DNA from 4 places in the Bacillus sp. JJ1533 genome. Region 2 is predicted to be linked to each of the others. Evidence: riboswitches for the same ligand, from Rfam matches in the RefSeq annotation. Region 2 holds a riboswitch; each other region holds the start of a gene.
What was found. A riboswitch is a leader RNA that binds a small molecule or an ion and turns the genes downstream of it on or off. The one in region 2 is predicted to bind S-adenosylmethionine.
Positions count from the first base shown of each region.

Region 1: it holds a riboswitch for S-adenosylmethionine, as region 2 does, so the genes downstream of both, V7138_RS01360 (hypothetical protein) here and V7138_RS07355 (carboxymuconolactone decarboxylase family protein) in region 2, are expected to answer to the same signal.
Region 3: it holds a riboswitch for S-adenosylmethionine, as region 2 does, so the genes downstream of both, metK (methionine adenosyltransferase) here and V7138_RS07355 (carboxymuconolactone decarboxylase family protein) in region 2, are expected to answer to the same signal.
Region 4: it holds a riboswitch for S-adenosylmethionine, as region 2 does, so the genes downstream of both, V7138_RS00035 (PLP-dependent aspartate aminotransferase family protein) here and V7138_RS07355 (carboxymuconolactone decarboxylase family protein) in region 2, are expected to answer to the same signal.

Region 1 covers NZ_JBALOV010000003.1:68,309-74,361, reverse strand. The annotation lists gene V7138_RS01375 (cysteine hydrolase family protein) at 1-255, shown strand, start outside; gene V7138_RS01370 (GyrI-like domain-containing protein) at 606-1,091, shown strand; gene V7138_RS01365 (hypothetical protein) at 1,178-1,798, shown strand; gene V7138_RS01360 (hypothetical protein) at 1,933-2,265, opposite strand; SAM riboswitch class I at 2,364-2,466, opposite strand; gene V7138_RS01355 (nuclear transport factor 2 family protein) at 2,843-3,313, opposite strand; gene V7138_RS01350 (hypothetical protein) at 3,732-4,751, shown strand; gene V7138_RS01345 (DUF6361 family protein) at 4,881-6,053, shown strand, end outside.
Region 2 covers NZ_JBALOV010000013.1:150,531-156,583, reverse strand. The annotation lists gene V7138_RS07370 (DUF3231 family protein) at 1-669, opposite strand, end outside; gene trmL (tRNA (uridine(34)/cytosine(34)/5-carboxymethylaminomethyluridine(34)-2'-O)-methyltransferase TrmL) at 955-1,425, shown strand; TPP riboswitch at 1,548-1,648, shown strand; gene tenA (thiaminase II) at 1,740-2,426, shown strand; SAM riboswitch class I at 2,624-2,732, shown strand; gene V7138_RS07355 (carboxymuconolactone decarboxylase family protein) at 2,851-3,504, shown strand; gene V7138_RS07350 (PadR family transcriptional regulator) at 3,701-4,024, shown strand; gene V7138_RS07345 (HAAS domain-containing protein) at 4,029-4,784, shown strand; gene V7138_RS07340 (hypothetical protein) at 4,952-5,449, shown strand; gene ehuB (ectoine/hydroxyectoine ABC transporter substrate-binding protein EhuB) at 5,814-6,053, shown strand, end outside.
Region 3 covers NZ_JBALOV010000006.1:91,664-97,716, forward strand. The annotation lists gene V7138_RS04000 (tetraprenyl-beta-curcumene synthase family protein) at 37-1,101, opposite strand; gene V7138_RS04005 (gamma carbonic anhydrase) at 1,228-1,746, shown strand; gene metK (methionine adenosyltransferase) at 1,821-3,020, opposite strand; SAM riboswitch class I at 3,296-3,458, opposite strand; gene pckA (phosphoenolpyruvate carboxykinase (ATP)) at 3,728-5,317, shown strand; gene V7138_RS04020 (alpha/beta hydrolase family protein) at 5,345-6,053, opposite strand, start outside.
Region 4 covers NZ_JBALOV010000001.1:6,056-12,108, forward strand. The annotation lists gene V7138_RS00030 (acetoacetate--CoA ligase) at 1-1,354, opposite strand, end outside; gene V7138_RS00035 (PLP-dependent aspartate aminotransferase family protein) at 1,496-3,295, opposite strand; SAM riboswitch class I at 3,384-3,495, opposite strand; SAM riboswitch class I at 3,753-3,858, opposite strand; gene V7138_RS00040 (aldo/keto reductase) at 3,946-4,929, opposite strand; gene xylB (xylulokinase) at 4,975-6,053, opposite strand, start outside.

The sequences.
Region 1 (6,053 bases), on a different contig from region 2:
GAAAATGAAGTAAAAACAGTTGTAATAACTGGTTTTACTACACCTCATTGCGTATCAACAACTACCAGGATGAGTGGTAATTTAGGTTTCGATACATATCTAATTTCAGATGCAACAGCAGCCTTCGGTATGAAGGATCAAACCGATACATATTATGATGCAGCAACTATTCATAATATATCTCTTGCTACATTGCACGAAGAATTTGCCACAATACTGACAACAGAACAATTAATAAACAATTTTACAAAATAAGCTTGTTTCATGAACGAGTGGTCTAAAAGAATAAGCTATCATAAAAAGTCGAATCCTTCGCGTAAGAGGAATTCGACTTTTTAGATTCATATTCACTTAGCGTAGAAAATTTTCGAAATGTGACGATTCACTTACATTCAAAATATCGATCAAATTGGTATTCCATAAAAAGTGCCATGGGAACAGTGGGGCGGTTCAAACGATTCACTTAAAATGCTGAACAGTCCCCTCGTTTTTACAATATGTATTAGGTTATTGAAGATGATAAAATAATGAGTAGATGGGCTACATAGTTATTGAAATTGTAAACTAGTAAACTTGCGACACTTTTTTGAGAAGGAGGAAATAAAGTGGGTTATGAAATTGTTACATTACCTGGCTATCGGGCAGTAGGATTAAAGTGGGAAGGGACATTCTCTGAGATTGTCCCTAAATTAAAAAACGTTATTCGGCAAATAGAAGAACGTGCCAATGAGTTAGATGACAAGCTGAACCCCCATGTTCAATTAGGACTCTCTTATCATGTAATTGAAAATGGTTTCGTGCATTATGCAGTATATGAAGTAAGTAACAGTCAGGAAATTCCTGATGGGATGATAGAAATAAAGGTTCCTCAATTGACTTATGTGAAGACAACACATCACAAAGGGGAGGATATACAAAAGACGTATACCGACCTACATGAATGGTTATTTGATAGCGATTATACCGCATTTAGGGAACCAGGTGTAGTTTACTATGATTCATATATGCCAATAAAACATGAACATTATCCAGTGGAACGCGACCCTAGTGATCCGCATTTTGATATTTATATACCGATTGTTAAAAAGTAGAACAGAGAGATGGTTCCAACACTTCACCTTGAAAAATTGCAACAGCCCCTTGTTTTTCCAAGACCTTTTCAGAGGAGAGTGAGATTGTGAAAGACAAAGAGATCATAGACGCCTTTGAACAGTCAGAAATAAATTTACTCGTAGAACTAAGAATGGGAAATGGATTCCATGAAAAGGAGTATGAAAGGTTAGTTAAGGCTCTCACCGTCTGTGCGGATGAATGGGAGAATCGTACAAGTATTCCGGGAGAAGTCGTCCATACTTTAGTTGGACTATACGATGAACTGTACAACTTTTCTTTAATATATGGTGGTGAAGAATCAGTCCGTATTAAGAACGCAGCCGAAAATACCAAAAAGCTGATTCAAAGATGTACGAAAGATAAAGGAGAAATAGAACCCGAAAGAGCCAGAGTGATTGTCAGGTTGATTGAGAAAATCAACGAAAACGGAAATTTTTTTAAAAAACTTCAAACTGGCAAAGGAATGGATGAACAACAATTTGAAAGAATCTACCATGAATTAACACGTATTATTGACGAGATTTATTCGTGGGAGGAAATTCCAAAAGTTTTGGTAAATATTTTGATTGATTTTCGTGAATTAGATTTGTTTGTCGGTCAATATCAAGATGAGTTCAAACAACCTGAAGAGGCAAATAAAATCTATGATGCGTATGAACGTATTTTTAGTTTGATTTTTGGTTGAACCAGTGAGATGAGAAATATAACAATTTGATAGACAAATAGGTACATATGTGACCAGTGACACAAAAGTACTATGATGGGCCTGCCACCAGTGCATTAAAGCATTACTGTGCTTGGGGTTAGGCCATAAATATCCTACTTTTTCATAAATACATATCCTAAATAATTTCCTGAACCTCGTTTGATCTGAAGGCCTTGTTGCTCTAGAACCCTCCATAGTTTTCGATCTAGGGCATACGGATCTCTTTGTTGAAGGGTTTTTATCTCTGTTTCTGTAATTGTAAGTTGGAGAGATTCTTGTGTACATGTAACAGCCAATTCATAGTTTTTGAGCTTCATTACGATCACTTTAAAATCTGGATCCCATTCCTGCAGCTCTTGCTCAATGCAAGTCGCAACCTGAATCAAAAATTTTTCTCCCACCGTATTTTTTGACATCATTTCTCTTATAAATCCCGAAGTATTCATCTTTTTTCCTCCTAAACTTTAAATCAATAAAGTACAAGAATGAAAGCAATGAAAAAGGCTCTTCATTGCGTATGAACGCAACAAAGAGCCTAAGCCGATCGTCATCATTCAAAGCATTGCTTTGCTGGTTGGAGCACCTTACCTATTGGCAGGTTGCTGTGAAGTCATTGAGCCAGGACTCTCGTTCACTCTTGATAACCTTATTGAACTATATATATTATACCTACACCAAGTAGGTACCAAAAACTCTTTTGTTTGCATTTCCCATGTATAATCGATAGCACCACCATTCTCGTCACCCTTATAACTCAGTGCCTTGAACGTATGCTTCATCTGACTTGGATCAAAGAATCCACTAAATAGGGAAGTTAGTTGGTCTTTACCTTCCTTGCGGAATCCAAAAGTAAAATCCTCGAAAACACCATCATCCGTAAACATATTTAAAGCTTTTTCTTGTCCTTCATAGGTGAAATTATTTAAAAGTTGTTCTGCAAATTGTATATTCATACTAAATCTCCTCTCAATACTTGTATAAGATGATATTTTGGCTCTTGCACACGTTTAAAAAATAAATAGCTTAGCTTGCTTTTCGTTTAAATAAAGCTTTGAATAATCGAGTGATTTTATTTTCTTTAGCCTGAATTGGTTGAGTATTCTCCTTTAATTTAAGAATTTCGCTAGCAGCGTCATAGTAGTCGATAAGACTCGTAATCTTTCCATCCTTCAAGGTGATTACCATAGTTCCACGAAGGTTTACTAGTTGGCCGTTTGTTGGAACCCCCATAAATTCCTTCGTTTGCATTTCCCATGTGTACTCGATCGCACCACCATTCTCGTTACCTTTGTAACTAAGGGCATTAAACGTATGTTTCATTTGGTCAGGGTCAAAGAATCCACGGAAAAGGGAGGTTAGTTGCTCCTTACCCTCCATGCGAAATCCAATCGTGAAGTCCTCAAATACACCATCATCTGCAAACATCGCCAAGGCCTTATCCTGCCCATCATAATTAAAATGGTCCAAAAGTGTTTTTGCAAATTGCATATTCATGTTAAATTCTCCTCTCATTTTTTAATAAAATTGGTTTGCAATTGCTTTGTGACTTTATAGTAACAGGAGGAAAAAAACGAATGTACCAATAGAAATGGAGAAATGTCGTTTATCCAACATTTCAATAAAATTGTCTGAAAAATAGGAGTGAGCTTACACCATTACAATGGATTCTAACATTTTGGAATATATGAACAGTTGATGGTGCCTGTTCTCTTTACGGATAAACGTTTCCGCATGGGGGTCATGCACCTTTTTTATAGACCTAGGCGTAAAGAGGTTAATTATCGAACTGATATGGTATAATTTACCTAAATAAAAAGCACAAAAAACCGAGTCTATATATAAACTTACTCATGCAAAATGCTATTTAAAAATGCAAAAGTGGATGATTATAAGTTAAAGGGAGCTAACGAAAATGAGTGTGTATTTTCAAAACAAACGTTTTTCAGAAGTAGCCTATGGAAAGGAAATCGAATTAGAAAGAGACGTTGTCCAAAATGCTGAACTGTTTTTTGGTCAACGTTCTATTTATATTGATGCTAAAAAGAAAATTGAAGGAAAATCACTGGGTGGGAGCATACCAGACGGTTTCTTATTCGATTTGTCTGATTTAAACAATCCTGTTTTTTATCTCGTTGAAGCGGAGTTAAGTCAACATAGTTTTTATGGTCATATCTTTCCACAAATTACAAAGTTCTTTGCTTTTTTTAATAATCGTAAAAGCCAGGATGAATTAATAAACAAGCTTTATTCCCTTGTACAGGAGGATAAAGAAATCACTGAAAAGTTCCGGAGTCTACTAGGGAGGCAAGAACTTTATAAATTCATGAAGGACACTGTGGAAACCAGCCGAAACATATTGATTATTATTGATGGGGAGAAAAAAGAGTTACCGGACATCATGGAGACCTATGGTGAATGGGGGAATACGGTGAAACTATTAATACTAAAAAAATATAGTGACGGCAAGGATATTATTTTTACACTTGATCCTGATTTCGAAAATGTTGAGTACTCTGTCATGAATATTGACGAAGACGCAGACGAAGAAGTGAAGAAAGAATACACAGAAGAAATACATATGGACTATGCGATTGATAAGATTAAAAATCTTTACCTTTCAATACGAGGGATGGTGAAAGAAACATATCCAGAAGCCGAATTTAACGCTACGAAATATTATATAGGGTTACGAAAAGGAGAAAATAAAAAACAGGCTATCTTTATCTTTAATAAGAGAAGTCTTCGTATTGTCTTGATGAGAGAAGAGGACTATGTAAGACCAATGTTACCATCTCATACAATTAAATCATTATCCGCTTCTGTACAAAAGTTCTGGAATGGTTCTTGTTGTGAAGTTCAATTAACAGATAGTGAAAACATTGATGAAGTGGTAAATGTAATTATTGACTTATTAGAGAAGGACAATGGGTGATATTCTATTTACTTAATTATGGTGGTAGAACCTTTATCGCAAGAAAATTAACTTGAAATTGTATAGTAACTAAGAAAATTAAAATGCTAAGTGATAAACAGTTTTTATAAAAAACAGGAGGACAAGCAAATGGTAAATCCTCTTCAACTAGGCTGGATTGACTATTCAAATGAACATCGAAATAAAGTAATGGCAATACTTGATTTACTTGCACAAAAAGGAGCTGTTGATGAGCTTGGTATCGGCATGATACGCGATGGTTTCTCAGATACGTTCTTCCCAGGAACATCTACCTTACAAACGAGAGCTAAATACTTTTTTATTGTTCCTTATTTACTAATGGATCTCGAAAAAGAGTCATTCGCTAGCCACAAACAATTCCTAGATAAGCTATCACAACAAGAACTTGAACTTATCGATGTACTAAAACAAGGTGAAAACCTGGAAGGAATTATTGGAGGCAGATCTGGAAAGAAACTAAAAAGAAAGCCATCCAGTATCTATTGGAACGGTCTTAGGAAATTTGAAATATTTAAATATGAAAACCTTACTCTCGATAATTACGCGAAAACAGTAAACGCAATGAAACGAAATAAACAAGCCTTAAAGTCTCTAGGTGACGAAGAGACAGATGATGCCGACGTTGGAAATGAATATAGTGGGACGTTCTGGCATTGCCTATTACCCGAGGACGATTGGAAACAAAATCTTCAAATAAAGCTAACTCGACAAGAAGCGGAGTTTTTAAAGCAACGAATTCTCTTATCTTCTAAAACAGAACACAGCCTTTTTGCTTTTTTACTTCAACAAGATCCCGAAAAACTGAAACAAGTTGAAAGTTTCGAAATGGTTGGAGAGATGTTTGCTTTACCAGAAGAAATAAAGAGAATGTATCAATTAGCAACCAAATTTAATCATTTTATCTCTGGAGCCAATATACGATACAATGTCATCCTTTCAAAACAGGAGAACCAGCAGGCAGTTGACGAATGGGAAAAATGGTTAAATAGTTCTTTTGTGAAAAATGAATTCGCATCTTTTCCTTATTTAGAAGTGATAAACCTTTTACACATAGACAGACGAAATATTCGATTGAAAAATTTTCTTCGTGATTGGCAGAAGCTTGCAACAAATGGTAACGAGGAAAAAATTGATAAACTACTAATTACTAGAGAGATAGAATTAAAATCAAAAGATCGTGCCAAATTATATAATTCGAAGGCCTTTTCTTATGACGGAAATTGGGTTGGTATAAGGTCTTTGGATTATCGTTTTCGAATTGCGAAGGCGATTATAAACGAT
Region 2 (6,053 bases):
CATAAAATTGCGAACTTCTTCCATCTTCGCAACCTGACTAAAGGCCAAGCTTAATGATTTGATAAAGCCAGTTTTCGTTGAATTAAAGAAAAGAGTGCTGATTTCCGAACTATTAAGTGGTCTTTTGTCACCAATTAAATTCGAAACGAAACCTGTTGATTCGAGAAACTCAGTCCCATTTGGTGAAGGAATGGATGGTACACTTGTAAATTTCGGCTCATTTTTCGCTAATTCCACTATTTTTTGGAATAGTTCCTTAGAAGATTTTGAGCATTCAAAAAAATAATTTTGAATGTCTTTTCGTTCTGCGTTTGTAATTGCTAAACTATAAGCGGTTAGTCCATGGATTGTCATGATATAAGAGTAAAACAATAAAAATTCATCAGAAAACAGTCGAGGGGCGTTAACATTTACGTCGCTCTCTGTAAATCCGATTGGGGATTTAAAATTAGCATTTTTTAAGAGTTTGCTGATCTGCTTTACTTGGCTCTCAGCTAATTGCAATGACAATTCTAATATTGATTTAATCTCCTTGTTTTCAACAATATTAAGAAAATATTTGTAAACACATATAGCCATACTATCACCCATATACTGAAGCCAGAGTGCGGATACTTCAGCAGCGGTTATCTTGTTAGTGTTATTATTATTTTCTTTAAAAATCCCCAAAGAAAATACCTCCGATTTTGTCAATAGTTCTGATTAAAGTAATCATAAAATAGAAATCAGATTTTACACCAAAATTATAAAATGTTGTTAATCAGTAATATTTTATCCATACAAATAACATACCCAAAATATGAGAAAGTATAAGAAAAAGACATAGATAGTCATAGATTGGCTGTTACTTTCCAAGTCTTGGCGGAAACCAAATGTTAATTGTCCATGGTTTAACGGCATTTATCAAAGGTATGTTATAATTTGGAGGGTAAAATACAATGAGGAGTGACCATCTTGGCAATACATGTTGTACTCTATCAACCAGATATTCCGGCTAATACTGGAAACATTGCACTCACATGTGCTGCAACGGATACAGCCTTGCATTTAATTCGACCACTTGGCTTTTCAACTGATGAAAAAATGATCAAACGAGCGGGTTTCGATTTCTGGGATTCTGTAAATATAACGTATTATGACTCATTAGACGACTTTTTTTCGAAAAATCAAGGTGAGTTTTACTATATAGAGACATTTGGTAAAAAAACACATTCCGGCTTTGATTTCAGTGATGTTTCAAAGGAACATTATTTTATGTTTGGAAAAGAAACAACGGGTTTACCAAAAGATTTACTAGAAAAACACAAAAATCACTTTTTGAGAATCCCAATGAGTCAACATGTTCGTTCACTCAACCTTTCGAATACAGCAGCCATATTAGTGTACGAGGCATTAAGACAGCAAGGGTATCCGAATCTAACATAAAAAAATCTTCCTTCTTGGAAGATTTTTTGCTTGTTTGCACATAGAATAGCTGAAAATCTTCCGAACATTTGCTTATTTTCACCGGCTATGTTTAACTAATATATAGTAACTTAATAATCTAGCAATTCGACTAGGGGAGCATGTATTTGCTGAGAGATAGAAATATCGACCCTTTGAACCTGATCTGGGTAACACTAGCGTAGGGAAGTGGAGTTGGAATTTTTTCGTGAAAACGATTATTTACCGAACCCATCTCTATTCACTAGTGGTGGGTCTTCTTTTTTCTCCCCAATGTCAACAACAAGGAAGGGGAAATGAGAGTGAGCAGTCAATTTACAGATCGTTTATGGAATCGAGTTGAGCCGATTTGGAATTCGTATTTGGAGCATCCCTTTGTGAAAGGAATCGGCGAAGGTTGGTTGGAGAAGGAAAAATTTAAGCATTATATGAAGCAGGATTACGTGTACCTGATTGAGTATTCCCGTCTATTTGCGTTAGGTAGCGCAAAGTCACCGGATTTAAAAACGATGTCTATTTTTGCAAATCTTTTACATGGCACACTTGAGATCGAAATGGATCTTCACCGCCAATATGCAGCAAAATTTGAAATATCTCCTGAGGAGCTTGAGGCAACTAAGCCCGCATCAACTACTACTTCATACACAAGTTACATGTTGAATGTGGCCCAACTTGGTGGTGTTGAAAATGTTGTCGCAGCTGTCCTTGCCTGTGCCTGGAGCTATAACTTCATTGGAAAAGAACTGGCAAAATGGCCAGGAGCTACCAACCATGAATTTTATGGAGAGTGGGTCAAAATGTATTCGTCCAATGAATTTACTGCGTTGGCAGAAGATTGTAAGACTCTCATCAATCAAATCACAACTGGAAAACCAGAACGAGATTTAGCAGCGTTAGAAGAAATAGTCGTCAAAACAAGCTTGTTCGAGTACATGTTTTGGGATATGGCGGAAAATCAAGAGGAGTGGCCATTGAACCAATAAATGAGATTGGACAAAAGGATAGCCAATATTGACCCAAGCTGGGTACCAGAGCAGTTTACCATGTTTACGTTATGGATAGGTGGTTTGTAATTCCTTTCAGGATATAGATACGGTTTTCAAAATAATCCAATATTTCAGTTGACAATCCCTTCTTCATTCATGTAAGGTAATTAATAATACCAAATTAAATACATTTTCTCTTATCAAGAGTCGGGGGAGGAACCTGGTCCGTTGATCCCGCAGCAACCGTTATGATAGATGTAACAAGGTGCTAATTCCAGCAAGCATGCGCTTGAAAGATGAGTGTGGATATACATAATGCCTCTTCCTCATCGGAAGGGGTTTTTTGAATTTATAACATAGGTGAAATTCATGCGAAAATGATATTCAATTTGGTGAAAAATTTAAAGGGAGAGATTTACAAATGACAAGTTTATACAGAAAAGAATATTTCGGTAGACTTCCAGAATTGAAACAGTATGCGCCAGAAATCTTTCAATCTTTCATTAAATTTGATAGTCAAGCATTAGCCGCAGGAAGACTTTCCGTAAAGCAAAAGGAACTAATTGCCGTGGCTGTTGCACATATCACGGGTTGCCCATATTGCATAGATTTACATGTTGGAAATGCGAAAAAGAATGACTCAACGAAAGAAGAAGTAGCAGAAGCAATTTTTGTTGCGACAGCATTAAAGGCAGGTTCTTCTTTAGCGCATGGAGTAAATGCACTCAATGCATATGATGGAAATGGTGATGAAGAACTGTATAAGGCATCCTATTTTGCAAGACTGAAAGAATTTGCAGATTTGAATGGCGAGGCATTTAAAGCATTTATAGATTTTGACAGTAAGTCGATCAAAGCGAAAAACTTATCTGAAAAGGACAAAGAGTTGATTGCTGTTGCATGCGCACATACAACAGGTTGCCCGTATTGCATCGACCTTCATACGAAGAATGCAAAAAAAGCAGGAGCTGATTTAGAAGAACTCTCAGAAGCTATTTTCGTAGCTGTTGCCTTAAAAGCAGGAGCTGCATTGGCACATAGTGTGAATGCCCTTAACGCTTACGATGAGAAGTAACTGGAACGTTTAATGTGTCTATTTTAAAAAATCTATTGACAAAAAAATGAAATAATTTTACACTAAAAACAACTACTTTGTTTAACAAGATAGTTGTTTTTTTAAATCCACTATCTTGTTTTACCAACTACCTGAGATTAACTTTATTTTTTGTCTACTACCTTGTATAACATACTAGGGGAGGGAGTATGATGAAATGTCAATAAGGAGCCAGTTGTTAAAGGGAATCTTGGATGGATGTGTGTTGGCTGTAATCGAAAAAGAGCCTATCTACGGCTACGAACTTTCGCAAAAACTGCTGAATATTGGCTTAGCAGATGTAAGTGAAGGAACCATTTATCCGATTTTATTAAGACTCCAGAAAAATGGGCTCATTCTGGGAGAAATGAGACCATCAGAATCAGGTCCAAATCGGAAGTATTATTTTTTGACTGAAAAAGGTCAAGAGGCATTAGAAATCATTTCCGAAGAATGGGAGCAAATTTCAATACCGGTAAACAAATTACTGAAAGGAAGGTAAGGCTATGCTATCAAGCAAAAGTGAAGCATTTATCGACAATCTCAGAATGTACTTAATGATGTCAGGAAAAAATGATCAGGAAATTGAGGAATTAACAGAAGAATTGAAGGATCATCTCATCGTAGTAGAGAAAAGCGGGAGAAGCATAGATGATATTATTGATCAAACACCAGAAGAATATATGGCATCTTTGAAACAGGAAATGAAGACAGATTATAAACAACTTGTAAAATTCCTTCCACTCTTTTTTCTTGGGGCAATTGCCTATTTCCTCATAGGACCCGCCATAAGAGGAGAATTTGAATTAAATATTATTCAAGTCTTGGGGATGCCTATTTTAGCTGTGTTAATGCTTGGGGTTTACGTCTATTTTTTACAGAATGCGGGTCGGAAGCAATATTCAAAGAAGAAGTTTTTTCTTGGTGGAGTAATAGCCAGTATGATTGTAACAACCTTAGCGATTCTTATAATTGCTGTGAGTGCCATATTTGTTAAGCCTTTTTATGTAGGAGGACCAACTGCAGAGGTAGTTGTGATTGTGATTTGCACTAGTATTTTTATTGGAACGGCGATTTGGAGCAAAATGTGGTTTCCGATTTGGATACCAGCATTCCTGATTATCCCTGATGTTTTTGCCAGATTTACAGAGTGGAGTGTTGAACGAATACTGATGATTAGTATGGCATCTTTTGTGTTGATGTTTGTGGTAATTATTATGAATATCTTGGTAACAGAAAAAAGGAAGAAAAAGTTGGTTTGATACCTATTTTCATAAAAGTAGTCGCACTGGTTTACAGCACCTCATCATGGGGTGCTTTTTTTTCTAAATCTAAGTTAAATTATTATTTTGGTAATTTAATGGATATGTAGAAAATAAGATGGTATAACAGCGCCTTGCCTGAATATTCGATTAAATGAGGTGAAAAGTTGGATTTTAACAATTTTAAATCGATCAAAGAATACGGGTTTGAAGGGTATCTTTCAGTTAGTCAATTGATCAACGATCATTCGATTATTCCCCATAATAGAGGGGTTTATATGGTTCTTTACACGCCTGATTGTTGTCCGGAATTTGTAACAAAGGGGTCAGGTGGCTTTTTCAAAGGGAAGGACCCTAACGTGCCGATTGAAGAGTTGAGAGATAATTGGGTTTCTGATACGAAGGTAATCTATATTGGCAAAGCCGGTGGTGGAAAAAGTACTGCAACACTGAATTCAAGAATCAAACAATTCGTGAAGTTTGGTACTGGTAAAAATGTTGCTCACTCTGGTGGAAGGCATGTTTGGCAAATTGAAAATAACCATGACTTGATCATTTGTTGGAAGGAACTACCCGTTGATGAACCGAATGATGTAAAAAGAAACCTCATTCGAGGCTTTAAGAAAAAGTATAAAAAGCGACCTTATGGAAATGTAGTTGATTGAATTTACAATAGTATAACATAACCCAATAAAAGGGAGGATTGAAATCCTCTCTTTTTTATTTTGGAAAAGTTACAACTTACCACTTAAATGGAAAGACGCACGAGCGTTCGGGAAGTTCCGGTGATTGCGAGCGATTGGGAGCATACATAAATCTAAACGAGGATGTTTACATATCCTCCTACTCAACAAACGACAACATGTTTAATCCCTAAATATCCTGAAATATCCAAAAATATAAGATTTGAGTAAATAGTCAAAAAAGATATACAATTTTTTAAGACGTCTGGTTTTGATTGTAAATTTGAATAAAAGGCATTGCCATTAAATATTTGACCGGTTTGAAAATTTTAGGGGGATTAGTTTCATGAAAAAACAATTATCGATTTTATTTTTGGTACTTATAATGGGTCTCATGACAGCCTGTGGTTCAGGTGAGACAACGGGTGGCTCGATTAAGGGCGCTGCAACTGGTGGATCCAGCCTAGATGAGTTGAAAGAAAAAGGAACCGTTACAATTGGTTTTGCGAACGAAGCACCTTATGCCTATCAAGATCCCAAAACAGGTGAATTAAAAGGGGCAGCCGTTGAGATTGCAACAAAGGTT
Region 3 (6,053 bases), on a different contig from region 2:
CTCCAGGCGCCGATAAGCGGGCGCCTGGAGCTTTTCTTATCCAAATACATGCTGAAATTTGCGGTAAGCCCGTCCATTCACATAAAAGAAAAAGGACGTCTTCCCGCCAAGCCTAATCATTTTTTTTGCAATTTTTAAGACACTTCGCTGTGTTCGAACCTTTTCATCTGATAAATAGAGACCAAGTAAGCCACGATTGATCATTCGATGGAATTTTTCATTTGGCAAACCGGCTGTATGCTTATCCGCTTCATTGATAAAATGTTTAAGGCGGTCGACTAGCTCGTTTTCATGTGAATAGTAAAAACAGAAGTTTAAATCCCCACCCTGGCGGTCCTCTTCTTGATCAATGAAATAATCGAGAAGGATGTGGAGCCCTTGTATGTAAGGAAAGTAACCATTTCGAACTTTAACCGCAATTTCTTCTTTGAATTCCTCATGAAACGCGTAAGCAACTAAGCAAAAAATGCCCAGTGTTGAACCAGAGCAAGCTGAGAATTCATACCATGCCATACTTGGAAGATGATCTTGATGGCTTTTAAACCAGCTCTCGAGCCTCGGTACACGCTCTTCTACTTTTACATGCTTATGTATTTGAAGGTCACAATAATAACTGGCTAGCTCCTGTAAATAATCAGCTATTTTATCGTAATGTTTAATGTTTTGAAGAACATCCTGACAGGTTTTAACTAGGCTTTCTAAGTAGCCACCATCATCCTGCTCATCGCGGTATTGATAATAATTTTTTGTTGGCTGCCCTGGCTGTAATGCATCCGGCATGGAATCATGAAGTGAACGGAAATCAACAGGGTCTAATGAGGTGCTGCGGTCACAGAGATTATCTAGATAGTCACTAATCGTTTGATACGCAACAATAAAACGAATACATTCCTCTATTTTTCCTTCTGAAAGTAAAGCAAGGATAGATCCGCCTTCACAGTGAAAGGTTTTTGAATCGATACTTGCCAAGGCCTGCTTGCGAAGCTCTTCATTTGGTATCTCCTCCGCTTTCCTTTTCCAAACCGCTAATTCACGATGGACAATTGGAAATACCTCACTATACACTTTCTTCATTAAACTAATTGGTTGTGTTGGAACCATAGATATCACCTCTAAATTTTAGCAACATCGATAATATGTCAATTTACGATACTTATGAAAGTTGATACACTAACCTTAATTGATTTTTTATCGAATATCAAACAATTAAGAAAGGATGTACCTATTATGATTTATCCATACAAAGGGAAATATCCTGAAATTGCAGACACTGTATTCATTGCTGATTACGCAACTGTCACGGGGGACGTAAAAATTGGGGAAGAAACAAATATATGGTTTAATACCGTTATCCGGGGTGATGTGGCACCAACTTTGATTGGAAAAAGAGTAAGCATTCAAGACAATTCGACCCTGCATCAAAGTCCAAACAATCCTTTGATAATCGAAGATGATGTCACAATTGGACATCAGGTGATTCTCCATAGCTCAATTATCCGTAAAAATGCCCTAATCGGGATGGGTTCGATTATTCTGGATGGGGCTGAGATTGGCGAAGGTGCCTTTATTGGGGCTGGAAGCCTTGTTCCACAAGGTAAAAAAATCCCACCAAACACACTTGCCTTTGGGAGACCTGCTAAAGTAATTCGTGAACTAAACGACGACGATAAGAAGGACATGGCGAGAATTCGCCGTGAATATGTGGAAAAAGGTAAGCATTATAAACAATTACAAAAAGAAAAGTGAACGGCGCCTTGAACTCGACACTAAAAAATGAAGTAAGAACCAAAAAGCTCACCAAATCGGTGAGCTTTTTTATCTTATTTTACAGCCTGTGCTTTGAGTGTTTCTGCTTTGTCGGTACGCTCCCATGGCAGATCGAGATCGTTTCTGCCAAAGTGACCATATGCAGCAGTTTGCTTATAGATTGGACGACGAAGATCCAGCATATTAATAATACCAGCAGGACGTAAATCAAAATTGTTTCGAACCAATTCTACAAGTACATCCTCAGACACTGTACCAGTTCCAAATGTATCAACAGAAATAGATACTGGTTGTGCAACACCGATTGCATACGCAAGCTGCACTTCACATTTATCAGCTAAGCCCGCCGCAACAAGGTTTTTCGCAACATAACGCGCAGCATATGCAGCAGAACGGTCAACTTTCGTTGGATCCTTACCTGAGAATGCGCCACCACCATGACGTGCATAACCACCATACGTATCAACAATGATTTTACGGCCAGTTAAGCCAGCATCACCTTGTGGACCGCCAATTACGAAACGCCCAGTTGGGTTAATAAAATATTTTGTATTTTCATCAATTAATTCACTTGGAACTACTGGATTGATGACATGTTCTTTTAGATTACGTTGAATTTGTTCTAATGAGATTTCCGGATGGTGCTGAGTTGAAATAACAATTGTGTCAATTCTGACTGGATTATTATTTTCATCGTACTCAACAGTAACTTGAGTTTTTCCATCAGGACGTAAGTATGGAAGAATCTCATCTTTACGAACCTTCGTCAATCGGCGTGACAGCTTGTGAGCCAATGAAATTGGAAGAGGCATTAACTCTTTCGTTTCATTACAAGCATAACCAAACATTAAGCCTTGGTCCCCTGCACCAATTGCTTCGATTTGTGCGTCTGTCATTTGACCTTCACGAGCTTCTAACGCTTGGTCAACCCCCATCGCAATATCTGGAGATTGCTCATCGATCGATGTTAAAACTGCACATGTTTCATAGTCAAATCCGTATTTTGCACGAGTATAACCAATCTCTTTAATCGTTTCACGGACAATCTTTGGGATATCTACATATGTAGAGGTTGTAATTTCTCCCGCAACAAGTACAAGACCTGTAGTAACAGAAGTTTCACACGCTACGCGTGCATTTGCATCATTTGCTAAGATGGCATCTAAAATAGAATCTGAAATTTGGTCACAGATTTTATCTGGATGGCCTTCCGTAACAGACTCAGAAGTAAATAAACGGCGTCTAGTTGTCACAAACGCTTCCTCCTTTTTCGGATTCAGAATTTGATAATCTTCAAATTCTGACATTCATTGATACGGTACTCATTCCCTTAGTATTGTTACCTTCACGATTTTCTATCCTATATTAACCTTCTAGTATAATACAGCATACGTTGAGTAGTTATCTGTGATGTACACAAATAAACGCTATAAGTAACATGATTAAAACATGAATGGTTCTCATAACAGAAATAAAAAACCTTCCCTGCTTATTTGAGGAAAGGTATTATCATTTATCTCGCCTTTCACTCTTATCGATCAAGGTCATGCCTTGCTCAGGTTAGCACCTTATCACTTTTTGAAAAGGAGACCTATTATTTATAGGTTTCACAAAAATTCATTTGCCATGCAAGAAAAGTGATGGTTGCCGGGTTTCATTGGGCCTGTCCCTCCGCCAGCTCGGGATAAGAGAGTATCCGTTCAATGAAATATCATAACGCAGTCATCCTTTTCATGTCAACCTAATTTCAATAAAATTTGATATTGAAGTGTATCACGCTAATTTATGAAAAAGACAAATTTTAAAAACAAATGGATTATAAAGAACTATTTTAGATTATGCACGCACTTTTTATACATATGTTACGTAAAATACGTTAAATAGTATAGACTATTTTTATTAATGTGTTATACTAATTGTAAAATTTGATTATATAAAAAAAAATAAAGGATGGTTTTACATGAATTCAGTTGAAGTTTCAAATGAGCAGCTATTAGAATTAGTGAATGGAAAAAATGCACTTCATAACCTATCTGTTCCTATTTTAGTTGAAAAAGTACTCGCTAGACAAGAGGGAATCCTTACTTCGACTGGGGCTGTATGTGCAACTACCGGGAAATACACAGGAAGATCACCAGAAGACAAATACATCGTAGAAGAAGCATCTACGAAGGATCGAATAGACTGGGGTAAGGTAAATAAACCTATTTCTGAAGCTGTATTTGAAAACCTTTACACAAAGGTACTTTCATACTTGAAGGAAAAAGATGAAATTTTTATATTCAATGGGTATGCAGGAGCTGATAAAAAAGTACGTATGCCAATTCAAGTGATCAACGAATATGCGTGGCATAATCTATTTTCGCAGCAAATGTTTGTTCGGCCAACCGAAGAAGATTTAAAAACACATCAACCTGAATTCACAGTCATTAGTGCACCAAATTTCAAAGCAGACCCGGAAACCGATGGCACAAACTCTGAAACCTTCATTATTATTTCCTTCGAAAAAAGAACTGTTTTAATAGGAGGCACAGAGTATGCTGGTGAAATAAAAAAATCAATCTTCTCTGTGATGAACTATGTACTTCCTGAGCAAAATATTCTGTCCATGCACTGCTCTGCAAATGTAGGCCAAGAAGGGGATGTTGCACTTTTCTTTGGTCTATCTGGAACAGGAAAAACGACTCTTTCTGCCGATCCAAAACGTCGTCTAATTGGAGACGATGAGCACGGTTGGTCTAGCTCTGGCGTATTTAATATAGAAGGTGGCTGCTATGCGAAATGCATCAATCTTTCACGTGAAAAGGAACCCCAAATTTTTGACGCGATTCGCTTTGGCTCTGTTTTAGAAAATGTCATTGTAGATGAAGAATCGAGAATTGCAGATTATGATAATAATTCACTAACTGAAAATACAAGAGCTGCCTACCAAATCGATAATATTGATAATATTATCGTACCGAGTATAGCAGGTCACCCGAATACCATCGTATTCCTAACAGCAGATGCCTTCGGTGTATTACCTCCGATTAGCAAGCTAACAAAAGAACAAGCGATGTACCATTTCTTAAGTGGGTATACGAGTAAGCTTGCAGGAACTGAACGAGGAGTTACAGCACCAGAAGCGACATTTTCAACTTGCTTTGGTTCTCCTTTTCTTCCACTTGCTGCAACTGAGTATGCCGAAATGCTTGGAAGAAAGATTGATGAGCACAATGTTCAAGTATTCTTAGTCAATACTGGCTGGACTGGCGGAGAGTATGGAGTTGGAAACCGCATGAAGCTATCATATACGCGCGCAATGGTTCAAGCAGCTTTAGAAGGCGAACTTACTCATGCTGAGACCGTGAAAAATGATATTTTTGGATTAGAAATCCCGATTCATATTCCAGGTGTTCCTGATGATGTGCTTCAACCAGCAAAAACATGGGCGGACCAAAGTACGTACTATGTAAAAGCAAAAGAATTGGCTTTAAAATTCAAAGAAAATTTCAAAAAATTCTCCAATGTTCCAAAGGAAATTGAACAATTGGGCGGACCTAGAATTTAAATGAATAAGCTTTTAAGCTCGAGGTAATCATCCCTCGAGCTTTTTCGTTTTTGATTCCCTTGTTTTCAACCATTCCGTTAAGCGTCTCACTGTTTCTCGGTTCTCGTGAGGCGGAAAATAGTGAGTATGTTGTGGAAAGTACCAACTCTCTACCTCTTTTCCAAGCTCCCTTACCCTTTTTTCTAATCGATAGGCATGATTGACAGATACATTTTTATCTTTTTCTCCATGAATAATGAGCACTGGGGCTTCAAGCTTTTCAATTTCATACAATGGTGTCCTCCATTTATAACGTTCCGGATATTTTGTAGGCGTTCCTCCAATCACCCGCTTCAGCATCCGCCGCAAATCATTTCGTTCTACATACGTAAGGCTTAAATCGCTTACGCCTCCCCATGAAACGACGGAACAAATTTGAGGTTGATAAATCGCTGTTAAGAGGGCCATCACGCCTCCACGTGAGAAACCAAAAACATGGATTCTCGTTGGATTGACTTTTTCATGTTCTTCCAATACTTTCACAGCAGAAAAAGCGTCATATCTGTCATGTCCAGCGAAATCCTCATTCCCCTCTCCTCCTTGATTTCCCCGATAAAAAGGGGCCATTACGACAAAGCCTTCTGAGGCAAATTGAATGATCCGGCCAATTCGAACCTTACCTACATTTTTAATGCCACCGCGCAAATATAAGAACCCGTCATATACTCCTTCTTCCTTCGGCTCAGCAAGATAGCCT
Region 4 (6,053 bases), on a different contig from region 2:
CCATCCCAAGTGCTTTACAGGTAATTTCCCCTCTCCTTACCGGATGTACGGGTGAACCCATTACAAAACAACCAATAATTTCGGTACCACCGGAAATAGATGCAAGCATCATATCCTGCTTGATATTCTCATATATCCAGTCATATTGTTCTGCCGATAAAGGTGCTCCGCATGAAAGGACGCTCTTCAAACGGAACAAATCATGCTTATGCCCGATCTGATATCCTGCCTTTGCTAAGGTATCTAAATACTTTGGACTTGTTCCGAAATGCGTCATACCAATTTCTTCAGCAATCTCCCAAAGAATCCCCATATTCGCCTTAGGTATTGGTGACCCATCATAGAGCAAAATCGCAGCACCACTTGCTAATCCAGAAATAAGCCACGGGTACATCATCCAAGCAGTATTTGTGTACCAAGACATCACATCTCCAGCTTTCACGTCACAATGCAGCTGGTGTTCCTTTAAATGCTGAATTAATGTACCACCGACAGAGTGAACAATCGCCTTCGGTAATCCAGTTGTTCCTGACGTATAAAGTATGTATAGGGGATGATTAAATGGAACTGGTGTAAACTCCAGTTTAGAAGAATCATTTTGACACAGTTCCTGCCAACTCATCACCTTCGTTGCTGGATGTATAGATAAACTTTTTGGTTCTGATAAAGTCACTATAGCGGATACATCTTCAAGCACCTTGCTTACGGCCGAGATGTTTTCACGGATATCAAAAAATTTGCCATTATATTGGTATTCCAGAGTTGCTATCAATACTTTTGGTCGTACTTGACCGATTCGATCAAGAATCCCTTTTGAACCAAAGTCTGGGGAGCAAGATGTCCAAACAGCTCCTAACGAGGTGGTTGCTAATAAAGCCACCAATCCTTCAATCCCATTAGTTACGACCCCAGCAACGCGATCCCCTGCCGTTACTCCTAAACTCTTCAACCCGTGTTGGGCCTGTGCCACCATATTGCGTAGCTCTCCCATTAAAATCGTACGAGAAACGCCGTTTTCATCTGCTACAAAAACAGCTGTCTCCCATTCATCACCACGTAACAAATTTTCGGCAAAATTCAATCTGGCATCTGGGAACCATTGGGTACCAAGCATTCCCCCATCGCTCGGGGGAACCATGACCCTTTCACCCTTTTCCCCAATAACACCAGCAAAATCCCATACTGCTGACCAGAATTTTTCAGGCTGGGCGACTGACCATCGATGCAGACGTTCATAGGGCAGGAGCGGAAAACCGACCTGTTGTGAGAACTTAGTCAAATTAGACTCCGAGATCCAAGTTTCATTCGGCTCCCAAAGAATCTTGGATTCTAGTAAACTTTGTTGTATTGTCATTACCTTTTCCTCCCTCAAACTAAGAGAAGCATCATTCGCAGTACGCACCCATCCCTTAGTTATTTATTGTAAAATCAGTCATCAGCTAATTTTGTTAGATTCCTAGTTAAATTCCGTCCTTTATCTGATTCCTTACCTGTATTAAATTTCACAGGCATAAGTAACAATGGAACCTCTGAGACGCTGTGCTTCCTTATACGTACATCTGTTTTGAACGACCTCAAGACCTGCTTCTTTCGCAACCTCAACTGCCCTTGGAGAAATAACACCTTCTTGTAACCAGAAAACTTTGGGCTGTATTTTTGCTGCTTCTGCCGCTACACCAATCGCTGCTTCAGGGCTGCGGAATACTTGAACAATATCTATTTCAAACGGAATAGATGCTAAGTCTGGATAAGCCTGTTCACCAAGTACTTCTGTTTCTCTTGGGTTAACCGGGACAATTTTATAGCCGAGTCGCTGCATTTTACGTGCAAGTCTGTAGCTTGGTCGCGCTGGATTACCGCTAAGTCCCACAACCGCAATTCGTTTTGGTCGCTGAACTTCCTTGCCGTCAACGATTTCACGAATAAATGTAGATTGAAGTGCCCAACGTATAACTCCCTCATCGTTAACCGCTGTTTCACCTTTTTGTTCACCCTTTGATGAAATGCCCGTCGCTTCATAGAATGCCTGGTCTAAATCATTTACTAAATCACGGTATGATTCAATTCCAACTGAAAGACGGATTAACTCTTCACTTACTCCTGTTTTTACTAACTCTTCCGCACTTAACTGCTGATGGGTTGTTGATGCAGGGTGTATAATAAGTGACTTAGCGTCTCCTACGTTCGCTACATGTGACCATAGCGCAATATTATTAATCACTTTTTTACCAGTTTCTCTACCACCCTTAATGCCAAAGTTTACGATCGAACCATATCCAGAACGTAAATATTTAGTTGCTAGTTCATGTGCTGGATGTTCTTCAAGGCCAGGGTATGAAACCCATTCAACTGCAGGATGGTCTTTTAAGAATTTGGCTACTTTCAGTGCATTTTCATTGTGCTTTTCAATTCGTAGGTGTAATGTCTCAAGGCCCTGTATCAATAGGAATGCACTATGTGGGCTTAAAGAAGAACCAAAATCTCTTAAAAGTTGAACTCTAAGCTTCGTACTGAACGCCAAAGTTCCAAATTCATTTGCGTATATTATTCCGTTATAACTTTGATCTGGCTCTGTAAAACCTGGGAACTTTTCACTGTTCCAATTGAAACGTCCTCCATCAACGACTAACCCACCAATTGTCGTTCCATGTCCGCCTATCCACTTTGTTGCTGAGTGAACCACGATATCAGCACCGTATTGGATTGGTTTACAAACATATGGAGATGCAAATGTATTATCAATAATGAGCGGTACTCCATTTTCATGTGCAATCGCTGATACTGCTTCAATATCTAATACATGCAAGCTTGGGTTTCCAATCGTTTCAGCAAATACAGCCTTTGTTTTCGGCGTGATTGCTTTTCTAAAATTTTCAGGATCTGTTGGGTCAACGAAATGCGTCTTAATTCCATATTTAGGAAGTGTAACAGCGAATAGGTTATAAGTTCCGCCATATAAATTAGAAGCTGCTACAATTTCATCTCCTGCTTCCGCCACGTTCATAATGGAAAGAGCAATCGCCGCCATCCCTGATGACGTTGCTACAGCTGCGACACCATCCTCCAATAATGCAATTCGTTTTTCAAGTACATCAACAGTTGGATTACCGATTCGAGAATAAATATTACCTGACTCATCAAGGCTAAATAGACTTTGAGCATGGTCAGTGTTATGGAATACAAATGAACTAGTTTGATAAATCGGCACTGCACGGGAACCCGTTGTCGGATCTGGGGATTGCCCTCCATGTAAAAGTATTGTCTCATCATCATAAGTTTCATATTGTTTTGTCATAATGTTCCCTCCAAATTTTTAAAAGTTTACTAGGATTTGATGCTCGCTATTATAAAAAAACCCCCTCAACATAAGAAGAGGGGGCCTCATCTTATCTTTCAGGTGCATTTGCACCCGCAGGAATTAGCACCTTTTCAAGCTTTCACTTGAAGGTTGCCGGACTTCTTCGGGCCTGTTCCCTCAGTCTCTCTGGATAAGAAATCTTTATTAAATTGACGCACTAATACGTTAATTCTTGAATTATATAAAGTATTATAGAATAGTTTATTTTTTCAGTCAATGTATTATTCGAAAAATATTTTTATTTATAAAATTAACACTTCCCTGAACTTATTTAATACTAGGAAAAGTGGTACCCTTGGTCACCTTTCTCTTAAATAAAACAACAAACCCCTTCTGTAAAAAAACAGAAGGGGTACAAGGAATATCCATAAATACATATTCGAATTCGTCCACCTTCTCATCTTCGGAATAAAAAACATCCTCTGAACTTGGCACCGGGCTTACATATGCTGGTTGCCGAGGCTTCGCAGGGTCAGTCCCTCCACCTCTCTTGATAAGAAGAATTTCATTATTAAAGTTTATAATAAGAATGTTAAACATTTTTGATAATTTAGTCAATAGCATTCGGATCCGTTCGTCAAAAAAATTTAATAAGCGCCTCTAATAACATCCTTCACACGCTCATGGTAAAAGTGTTGAATCCTTTCTTTTTCTTCATTTGAAAAAGTTTTTTCCTCTAATGCGGTTAAATTATCTTGAACTTGTTTGACGTTTTTGAATCCAGGAATAATACATGTTATTTCTTCGTGGTCTAAAATCCAACGAAGGGCTGCACTCGCCATTGAGCTTCGGCCTTCTGCAATCCATGTTAACTGGTCAGCAAGTTCCACACCTTTTTTAAAACCGAGACCGGCAAATGTTTCACCCACATTGAATGATTCACCATTTTCGTTATAGCGACGGTGATCATCTTCTTCAAAAACATGATTCGCTGTAAATTTTCCAGTTAGCAATCCGCTTGCTAGTGGCAATCTAACGAGTAAGCCGACACCTTTTTTGTAGGCTTCTGGAATTAAAGCTTCCAATGGTTTTTGACGGAATATATTAAAAATAATCTGCAAGCTCTTCACGTTAGGATTTCCCAAGCAAATTAGCCCTTCCTCTACAGTTTCGACACTTACACCATAATTGCGGATTTTCCCTTCACTTTGCAAGCGGTCAAGTACTTCAAACACGCTACCATCCCTTAATATCTCTGTCGCCGGACAATGAATTTGATACAAGTCAATAGCCTCTCGATTCAGTCTGCGAAGGCTGTCTTCACAGTAACGGCTTACTTGTTCATAGCTATAATTTTTCGGATCAAAAATATCACCCTGTCGACAGAACTTTGTCGCAATATGTATACTGTCTTCCTTGCCCTTTGTTGCTTTGGCCAACAGTTCTTCACTATGGCCATCTCCATATACGTCTGCAGTGTCAAAAAAATTAACCCCTTGATCAATCGCATATTCCAAGGATTTCAGTGCCTCAGCATCATTTGTTTTCCCCCAGGCACCGCCAATCGCCCATGTTCCAAAGCTCACTTCACTAATCTCTAACCCTGTGTTTCCTAGTTTACGATAGTTCACAGTTCTCTCTCCTTTAGAGAAACCCACGGTGCTGTGGGGTTCATTTTATTTTCTAAACTCTCTCAACTGCTCATTTAATCTATTTGTTTGTGTATAAACCTGTTGATACATTGCAAATAACTTCTGATAGGCTTCCACGTTTTCTTGAATTGGTTCGTATGTTTTGGAGGTTTGCAGGAATGCTTCAGCACATTCTTTTAATGATGCGAACCAGCCACAGCCATATGCAGCAAGCATGGAAGCCCCCATTCCAGGACCTTGCTCTGATGTAAGTTTTTCGATTTTTGCGTTAAAAATGTCTGCCTGCATTTGCAGCCAAGTTTCGTTTTTCGCACCGCCACCAATTGAAATGATGGTATCAATCGTTTTACCACTTTTTCTAAATATTTGAATCGACTCGTTTAAAGAAAAAGTAATGCCCTCTAGGACTGCACGTGCAAAATGCTTTCGTTCATGGGCTGCATCAATCCCGATAAAGCTACCGCGAATGTTTGAATCAGCATGTGGCGTTCGCTCTCCAACGATGTATGGAGTGAATAATAATCCGTTGCTTCCCGCAGGCACTGCGTCAATCCCTTCTAGAAATTGATCAAAGGCCTCTTCTTTTGCAAAAGTATCTTTAAACCAGCTTAAACTATAGCCCGCCGCAAGAGTAACACCCATCGTATAATACGTATTATCTTCTCCGTGGTTAAAGTAATGAACTTTACCTTCGAAGTCAAGGTCGTTTCTCTCTTCATAAGACAGGACAACCCCAGAGGTTCCGATGCTACAAAGGGTTTTCCCTTCTGATAAAATGCCTGAACCGATTGCACCGCAAGCATTATCTGCCCCACCTGCAAATACTTTAGTTGTCTCTACTAGACCTGTCGCTTCGGAAAATTCTGGTGTAATCGTGCCAACGAAGGCATGTGACTCCACTAATGGTGGGCAGAATTCAGATTTAAGCCCAAAAGTCTCTAATACTTCGCTGCTCCATTCCCTTTTTGCCACGTTCAACATCAATGTTCCAGCTGCATCAGAATAATCCATATTTACGGCACCTGTAATACGATAGCGTAAATAATCCTTAGGGAGAAGAAACACGCTGGAACGCTCAAAAATTCCAGGCTCGTTTTCTTTTA